Regions from separate parts of the Brevibacillus brevis NBRC 100599 genome, predicted to be linked through region 2. Evidence: a T-box and tRNA genes for the amino acid it is inferred to sense, from the RefSeq annotation. Region 2 holds a T-box; the other holds one or more tRNA genes.
The links. A T-box is a leader RNA that pairs with one kind of tRNA and senses whether it is charged. The one in region 2 lies ahead of serS (serine--tRNA ligase), so its partner is inferred to be a tRNA-Ser.

Region 1 (4,430 bases), 2.2 Mb from region 2:
CTCGATCATCCGTTAATGGATATTTTGCAAGCGCAGTTTGAAGCTGTGACAGGAGATCGTGCCATTGTGGAAGCATCGCCTTGGGGAACAGACGGCGGTTTGTTGACTGCTTTGGCCAATACGCCAGCGATTGTTGTTGGACCTGGAGTCACGCAGGTTGCACATTACCCGAATGAGCACATCGTGTTGGATGAGGTGTTCCGTTGTGCGGAGATCTTTGCGCTGACGTTACTAGAATGGTGCGGTGTAGCTGAAAGAGTGACAGAGTAAAGATATCCAAATATTTAAAATTCAAGACAGGAAGGCACGGGTATGAGGGAGAATGATTGCAAGGTGAACGCCAATCAATGAGGGTGGGGATATGCCGATGAAAAAAACGTGCTTTATCGGGGGAGAATGGGTGCCAGCTACTGTTCATGCACCCCTACTCTCTCCATGTACGGGTCAAGAGATTGCACAAATTTCGCAAGCAGACTCATCATTGGTTGAAAAAGCAATTGCTGCGGCCCACGAAGCGACTGCCGTCATGCGGCGCCTTTCTGCCTATCAACGTGCCTTCCTACTTGAAAGAATCTCGATTTTGATGAATGAACGTTTGGAGGAAGCGGCGCGGATCATCGCAATAGAAGCGGGGAAACCAATCAAAACAGCCCGTGGTGAAGTGATTCGAACCATTCAGACGTATAAGTTTGCGGCAGAGGAAGCCAAACGCCTCCACGGCGAAATCGTACCTCTCGATGCAGCGATCGGGGGAGAGGGACGCTTGGCTTATACCGTGCGTGAACCACTGGGAGTTATCGGGGCCATTACACCCTTTCCTTTTCCGATGAATCTCGTTGCCCATAAGGTCGGACCTGCTCTCGCTGCTGGCAATACCGTAGTTCTCAAGCCAGCATCGCAGACACCGCTTAGCGCATTGTTTCTCGCAGAGCTCGCAGAGCAAGCTGGTGTGCCTGCTGGCGCCCTCAATGTGATCACGGGTAGTGGGGCGAGCGTTGGCGATCAAATCGTGTCTGACCCGAGAGTCAGGGCGGTGACCTTTACAGGGAATCCAATTGTTGGGCTGGATATACGCAATCGAGCGGGAATGAAAAGAGTCACGCTCGAGCTGGGATCGAATTCGGCAGTGATCGTTGATCGCGATGTGCAACTGAATGAAGTGATTCCCCGATGCGTTTTTGGCGCCTTCGCCTACTCTGGGCAGGTATGCATCTCTGTGCAAAGAATTTATGTGGTCAAAGAAATCTATCAGGATTTCGTCCAACGTTTTGTTGAACAAACACGAGCACTACGCGGTGGTGATTCGCTTTCTGAGGATGCGGACTATTCCGCTATGATCAATCCCCGGGAAACAGAACGTGCGATGGAGTGGATTCATGAGGCACTCCTACAAGGGGCGCGTTTGGAGTGTGGGGGACAGATCGTGGATCGGATGCTCCAGCCTACGGTGTTGACGGGTGTTCCGGCAGATGCAAAAGTATCTTGTCAGGAAGTACTCGGCCCTGTCGTTCTCATCAATCCAGTGGAGTCGGTCCGGCATGGCATTACGTTGGTCAACGATTCCCGCTTTGGATTACAGGCTGGTGTCTATACCAACAATCTGTCGTTGGCTTTGGAAGCGGCAGAAGAACTTCGCGTGGGCGGTGTGATGGTAAATGATATTCCGACATTTCGCGTGGACCATATGCCCTATGGTGGCGTAAAGGAGAGCGGACTTGGTCGGGAAGGGGTCAAATACGCGATAGAAGAAATGACGGAATTGAAACTCGTTGCCATCAAGCGATAAAAGAAATAATGAAAGAGCTCTTGCAAAAAATAGTAGAGCTGTGATATAATTTATATTGTTGAAATACGGAGGGATACCGAAGTGGTCATAACGGGGCGGTCTTGAAAACCGTTAGAGTGCAAGCTCACGCGGGTTCGAATCCTGCTCCCTCCGCCATAAATACAAATGAACCGACTCCAGTTGAAAAGCTGGGGTCTTTTTTATGGTCGAGAGCTTTGAGAGTGGTTGTCGGCTCTTTTTTGTAAAAATATCAGAAAATAAAGAAAACTATTATATAATGGAGAGGAGACTATAACTGATGGGGGAATTTGCATGCTTGAAGCGCAAAGGGTTCGTAGAAATGCACTTGGCGATATTTTGCGAAGAAGTCGTGGACGAAATCCTGATAAGCCTGCCCTATACTTTGAGGAAGAAGTATTGACCTACACGCAGCTTGATCAGCTTGCTAACAAGACAGCTCATTCGCTTCTTTCCAAAGGCTTGCAAAAAGGGGAGCGGGTAGCAGTATTGTCACGCAACTCGATGGATTTTGCGATTCTAAACTTTGGGATAGCAAAAGCAGGGGCCATCATGGTGCCGATCAACTTCATGTTGAATAAAGAAGATGTCGCCTATATTTTCGGTCATGCGGAAGTGAGTGCGTGCTTCGCAGCTCCCGAATTCATGCAACTCGCCCAAGACGGACTCCAATTAGCTGGAATGTCCCCCAAGCTGCTTTCTCTTATGTCCAAACCAGCCGTACAAGCAGGGGAATGGTTGCCTTTTCGCACGCTGATTGAAGCGGCAGACGACCACGAGCCTGAAGTAGACATAGTGGACGAAGATGTTGTGCAGATTTTGTATACCAGCGGAACGGAATCAAAGCCAAAGGGCGTTATGCTCACACATAAAAGCATTATCTCCGAATATGTCAGCACGATTATCGAAGGCGGGATGACTCAGGATGATGTGGCTGTTCATGCACTTCCCTTGTTCCATAGTGCACAGCTTCACTGCTTTTTGGGACCGTACGTGTATCTAGGTGGAAGTGGAATTATTTTGGAACAGGCAACCCCAGCGTTGATGCTACAGACAGTAGAGACGTATAAGGCGACTCAGTTGTTTTGCCCGCCAACTGTGTGGATTGCTTTACTGCGGTCTCCCGATTTTGCCGCGCGTAATTTGAGTTCTTTGCAAAAGTGCTACTATGGTGCAGCAATCATGCCAGTAGAAGTGTTAAAAGAGCTCGGTAAACGCCTTCCAAACGCTCAGTTTTACAATTTTTACGGACAGACGGAAGTGGCGCCATTAGCAACTGTGTTACAACCGAAGGATCAGATGAGAAAACCAGGCTCTGCAGGCAAGCCAGCATTAAATGTGGAAACGAAAATCGTCGATGATGACGGGAATGAAGTCCCTCGTGGTAGTGTTGGTGAAATTGTACACAGGACCAGCCATGCGATGCTGGGGTATTTCCGAGATGAGGAAAAGACACAGGCTGCCTTCCAAGGAGGGTGGTTTCACAGCGGGGATTTAGGCATCATGGATGACGAAGGCTATATCACGGTCGTTGACCGGAAAAAAGATATGATTAAATCGGGGGGAGAGAACGTAGCAAGCAGGGAGGTTGAGGAGCTTATTTATCAACATCCGAAAGTGTCAGAGGTCGCTGTGATCGGAGTTCCCCATCCGTTCTGGATCGAAGCAGTGACGGCTGTTGTTGTCCCAAAAGCGGGTGAGTTACTGACTGCTGACGAGATGCTTGCTTTTTGCAAAGACCGCCTTTCCTCCTTCAAAGCACCCAAATATGTAGTGATTGCTGACAATCTTCCTCGAAACCCCAGCGGAAAAATCTTGAAAAGAGAGTTGCGCCTCCGATACGAAACACTGACGACTTAGCCAGTCACAAGGTCTAAAGCACAGAAAAACCCGCTCTGTTATGGAGCGGGCGTTTGCTGCTGTGATTATTTGACGTTGGAAACAGTTGGGCGATCGGCTTGAATGACTTCAAAACGATAACCTTTTTCCTTCAAATACGAAATGATTTGGGGGAGAGCTTCAGCTGTTGGCGACTTGGTGCTGGAATCATGCATCAAGACAACGATTTCTTTTTGTGACTTTACTTGCTGCTTTACATTTGCCAGTGCCTGCGCGGCTGTGTACTTGTTGCTCCTTGCATCGCCGTTTGTTACATTCCAGTCGATAAACGTATAGCCACGTTGTTTTGCTTCTTCTTTGATCGCATGCATGACGGTCTGCTGCTTGTTATAACGTGTGGGATCTTGATATTTCAAACTAACGGTATTCGTACTGCCACCTGGATAGCGGTACACGGTTGGTTTTACGCCAATTGCCTTTTCAATCATTTGACTACCTTTTTCCACGTCTGCAAAAAAGCCATCCATATTTTTGTAAAGAAGCTGATAATTATGGGAATACGAATGTCCTCCCACCGCATGTCCTTCAGCTACGATCCGTTTGAGAATGGCCTCATGACCAGCTACCTCACGGCCCACAATAAAGAAAGTGGCTTTGACCTGATGCGCTTTCAGCGTATCCAAAATGCGTGGAGTGACAGGTGAAGGTCCATCGTCAAAGGTTAAATAAGCGATCTTCTCAGAAGACTTCGGTGTCTGAGGGATCGGCTTTGTAGCTGGTTCAGGCT
Region 2 (4,430 bases):
GGTAACAGGAACCATAACACCGCATAACAGTTTCGGTTCTGACTCATGATGTAGGGGGTATTTGTAATGGTACAAGTAGGAACGTCCCGCGTTAAAAGAGGTATGGCTGAAATGCAAAAAGGCGGCGTCATTATGGACGTCGTGAATGCTGAACAAGCGAAAATTGCAGAAGCAGCGGGTGCTGTTGCTGTAATGGCTTTGGAGCGTGTACCGTCTGACATTCGTGCAGCTGGTGGAGTTGCGCGTATGGCTGACCTTAGCATTGTAGAGGAAGTACTGAATGCTGTTTCGATCCCTGTTATGGCAAAAGCTCGTATCGGTCATTTTGTTGAAGCGCGTGTTCTCGAATCTCTGGGTGTAGATTATCTCGATGAGAGTGAAGTGCTCACTCCGGCAGATGACTTGTACCATATCAATAAAAAAGAGTTCACTGTACCGTTTGTATGTGGCGCCCGTGATCTGGGTGAAGCCCTCCGCCGTATTGGGGAAGGTGCATCCATGATCCGCACAAAAGGAGAGCCAGGTACCGGAAACATTGTAGAGGCTGTTCGTCACATGCGCACGATGATGTCCCAAATCCGTAAAGTGCAAGCCATGTCCTACGATGAACTGATGGCGGAAGCCAAAAACCTGGGTGCCCCATACGAACTGCTTGAAGAGGTACACAAAACAGGTAAGCTGCCAGTTGTAAACTTCGCAGCAGGTGGAGTAGCAACACCAGCAGATGCTGCCCTGATGATGCAACTCGGTTCCGATGGCGTGTTTGTTGGCTCTGGTATCTTTAAATCAGAGAATCCAGAGAAGTTTGCTCGCGCGATCGTGGAAGCGACCACCCACTACACGGATTACGAACTGATTGCTCGCGTATCCAAAGGCTTGGGGACGGCAATGCCAGGAATCGAAATCTCCAAAATTCGTGAAGCTGATCGCATGCAAGAGCGCGGCTGGTAAGGTGAGTAGCATGAAAATCGGCGTACTCGCTCTACAAGGAGCTGTAGCAGAACATCTGCGAATGCTAGAAGAGGTTGGTGCCACAGCTGTCCCGGTCAAAAGAGTAGAAGAACTGGATGACCTTGATGGACTGGTCATTCCTGGCGGAGAAAGCACCACGATTAGCAAGCTGATGCACAAGTACGGATTCATGGAGGCGGTTCAAGAGTTCGGTAAGGCGAACAAGCCGATCTTCGGAACTTGCGCAGGAGCGATTCTTCTGGCGAAACGGATTCAAGGACAAGACGATTACCATTTAGGCTTGATGGATATCAAAGTGGAGCGGAATGCTTTTGGTCGCCAAAAGGAGAGCTTTGAAGTCTTGATGCCTGTTGCCGATGTGGGGGCAGATTACCCGGCAGTGTTCATCCGGGCACCGTATATCATGGAAGTGGGAGAGAACGGTCAAGTCTTGGCTAAGCACGAAGACAAGATTGTTGTCGCCCGAAGCGGTCACTATTTGGCAGCAGCCTTTCACCCAGAATTGACCGAAGATACAAGACTGCACAAATACTTTCTCGACATGGTTAAGGAATACAGAAGCTAGTTGTCATACCGGAAGATCGGGCCCTTAAAAAGGCGCCGATCTTCTTTTTTCTGTAAAGATCGAGGTGGGCTGCTCTTTACATACGTATAGAACCTGTAGTACAGTTAACAATAATAGTATTCATGAATGAGAATGCGATGATGAGAACAAGTACTTCACAAGAGCCAGGCCTAGAGAGTCGGTGGTAGGTGCGAACCGATCCGGTTATGTGAGGGAATCCATCTCGGAGTGGCAAAGGAACAACAACTTTGTCCGGAACCGTCCCGTTATGACGGAAGAGTGGACATATGCATGAAGGATTACTGCATGTGTCAACGAGGGTGGCAACGCGGGTATACAACACTCGTCCCTTACCAGGGGACGGGTGTTTTTTGTTTTTTTTCAAAACGATTCGGAGGGATTTACACATGTTGGACGTAAAAGTATTACGCCAGGATCTAGAAGAAGTAAAACGCCGTTTGGCTCACCGTAATGAAGATATTTCTGCGTTGGATCAATTCGTAGAAGTAGATGAAAAGCGTCGCGAAGTCATCCAAGAAGCAGAAGCGTTGAAAAATAAGCGTAACACGGTATCCGAACAAGTAGCGGTTATGAAACGCAATAAGGAAAATGCAGACCATCTGATCGCGGAAATGAAAGAAGTAAATGAGCGCATCAAGGCTTTGGATGAAGAGCTGCGCCAACTGGATGAACAGCTGGAGTTCATTTTGCTGAGCCTTCCGAACCTTCCGCATGAAAGCACGCCGATCGGTACGACAGAAGACGATAACGTGATTGCCTGGACATGGGGAGAGCCACGTGCGTTTGACTTCGAGATTAAGCCTCACTGGGAGCTGGCTAGCCAAGCAGGCATCCTCGATTTTGAAACCGCGGCAAAAGTAACAGGGAGCCGTTTTGTTTTCTATAAAGGCTTGGGCGCACGTCTGGAGCGCGCACTGATGAACTTCATGATGGATTTGCACTCGAACGAGCATGGCTATGAAGAAGTGATCCCACCGTTTATCGTCAACCGTACGAGTATGACGGGAACGGGTCAATTGCCTAAGTTTGAAGAGGATGCATTCAAAATCGAGGGACCAGATTACTTCCTGATTCCAACGGCAGAGGTGCCAGTCACCAATATGCATCGTGATGAAATCATGGATGGAGCGGATCTCCCTCGCTATTACACTGCTTTCAGCGCATGTTTCCGCTCGGAAGCGGGTTCTGCCGGGCGTGATACGCGTGGGTTGATTCGTCAGCATCAATTCAACAAAGTTGAGCTGGTGAAATTCGTGAAACCAGAAGAGTCTTATGACGAACTCGACAAGCTGGTGAAAAACGCTGAAAAGGTACTTCAACTGCTTGGACTACCATACCGTGTTCTTAGCATGTGCACAGGCGATCTCGGATTTACGGCTGCGAAGAAATTCGACATCGAGGTTTGGATTCCGAGCGGCGACACATACCGTGAGATTTCGTCTTGCTCGAACTTTGAAGATTTCCAAGCGCGCCGTGCCAATATCCGTTTCCGTCGCGATACGAAATCGAAGCCGGAATTTGTGCATACATTGAATGGTTCTGGTTTGGCGATTGGACGTACAGTAGCAGCGATCTTGGAGAACTACCAAGAGGCAGACGGAGCAATCGTGATTCCAGAAGTTCTTCGTCCATACATGGGCGGAGTAGACAAGATCGCACCGAAGTAATAACCGAGAGATTTAAAAAGCAGCTCTTGATCCATAACGGGTCAAGGGCTGTTTTATATTGTGTACTAATACAGGCGAATTTTTTTAAAAAACGTGTTGCACTGTACTAATCTCTGTTATATAATAAAAACAAATTTTAAGAATATTGTTTTAATACAGAAATGGAGGAATGGAGAATGGACTGTTATCGGTGTGAAGGAAACGGAGAACAAAATTGCCCAAGATGTGGAGGCGTTGGTCGTGATGCCAACGGAGCGGCTTGCCACAAGTGCATGGGAGACGGGCATGTATGCTGCAGTCATTGTAGTGGCAGCGGGTATCAGGAGTAAGGACATTTTTTTTGTCACTACTGTTATATAATAAAAATAATTTTATCAATCTGTACCATAATAACTTTGAATTGAGGGAGGAGGGGCTGTTTTGACTACCGTACCAACGAATCCATATCCGCTGGAGGTGCAGATTTCCGGTGAGATGCACCCTGGTTATCAAGAAATCCTGACACCAGAAGCGATTCAATTCGTGATGAAGCTGGAGCAAAGGTTTGGCGACAGACGACAACAATTGTTGGCGAAACGCGTGGAGCGTCAATTGCAAATCGATGCAGGCCAACTGCCGGATTTTCTACAGGAGACAGCGGACATTCGTAAAGGAGATTGGACTGTTGCTCCATTGCCCAAAGATTTGCAGGACAGACGGGTGGAGATTACAGGACCTTCGGGTGACCGAAAAATGGTCATCAATGCACTGAACTCGGGTGCTCGACTTTTCATGGCTGACTTTGAGGACGCGAACTCACCGACCTGGGAGAACACCATCCAAGGCCAAATCAACATGAAGGATGCGGTACGCCGCAATATCTCTTACATCAGTCCGGAGGGCAAATCATACACCCTCAATGAAAAGACAGCGGTTTTGATCGTGCGTCCTCGTGGCTGGCATCTTGAAGAAAAGCACATCCTCCTCGATCAAAAACCGATCTCCGGTAGCCTGCTTGATTTCGGACTTTACTTTTACCACAACGTAGATGCTCTTATCGCGAATCAGACAGCACCGTATTTCTACTTACCGAAACTGGAAAGCCACTTGGAGGCTCGACTCTGGAACGACGTCTTCCTTTTCGCGCAGGATGAATTAAATATTCCACGCGGTACAATTCGGGCGACAGTATTGATCGAAACGATTCTCGCAGCCTTTGAGATGGA

Region 1: it encodes a tRNA-Ser, which carries the amino acid that the T-box ahead of serS (serine--tRNA ligase) is inferred to sense. The anticodon was not compared.

The regions. Positions count from the first base shown of each region.
Region 1 covers NC_012491.1:2,187,564-2,191,993, forward strand. The annotation lists gene BBR47_RS10780 (peptidase) at 1-270, shown strand, start outside; gene BBR47_RS10785 (aldehyde dehydrogenase family protein) at 368-1,786, shown strand; tRNA gene BBR47_RS10790 (tRNA-Ser) at 1,854-1,942, shown strand; gene BBR47_RS10795 (acyl-CoA synthetase) at 2,099-3,664, shown strand; gene BBR47_RS10800 (exo-beta-N-acetylmuramidase NamZ domain-containing protein) at 3,730-4,430, opposite strand, start outside.
Region 2 covers NC_012491.1:30,513-34,942, forward strand. The annotation lists gene pdxS (pyridoxal 5'-phosphate synthase lyase subunit PdxS) at 67-951, shown strand; gene pdxT (pyridoxal 5'-phosphate synthase glutaminase subunit PdxT) at 962-1,537, shown strand; T-box leader at 1,666-1,891, shown strand; gene serS (serine--tRNA ligase) at 1,945-3,225, shown strand; gene BBR47_RS29970 (hypothetical protein) at 3,418-3,585, shown strand; gene aceB (malate synthase A) at 3,646-4,430, shown strand, end outside.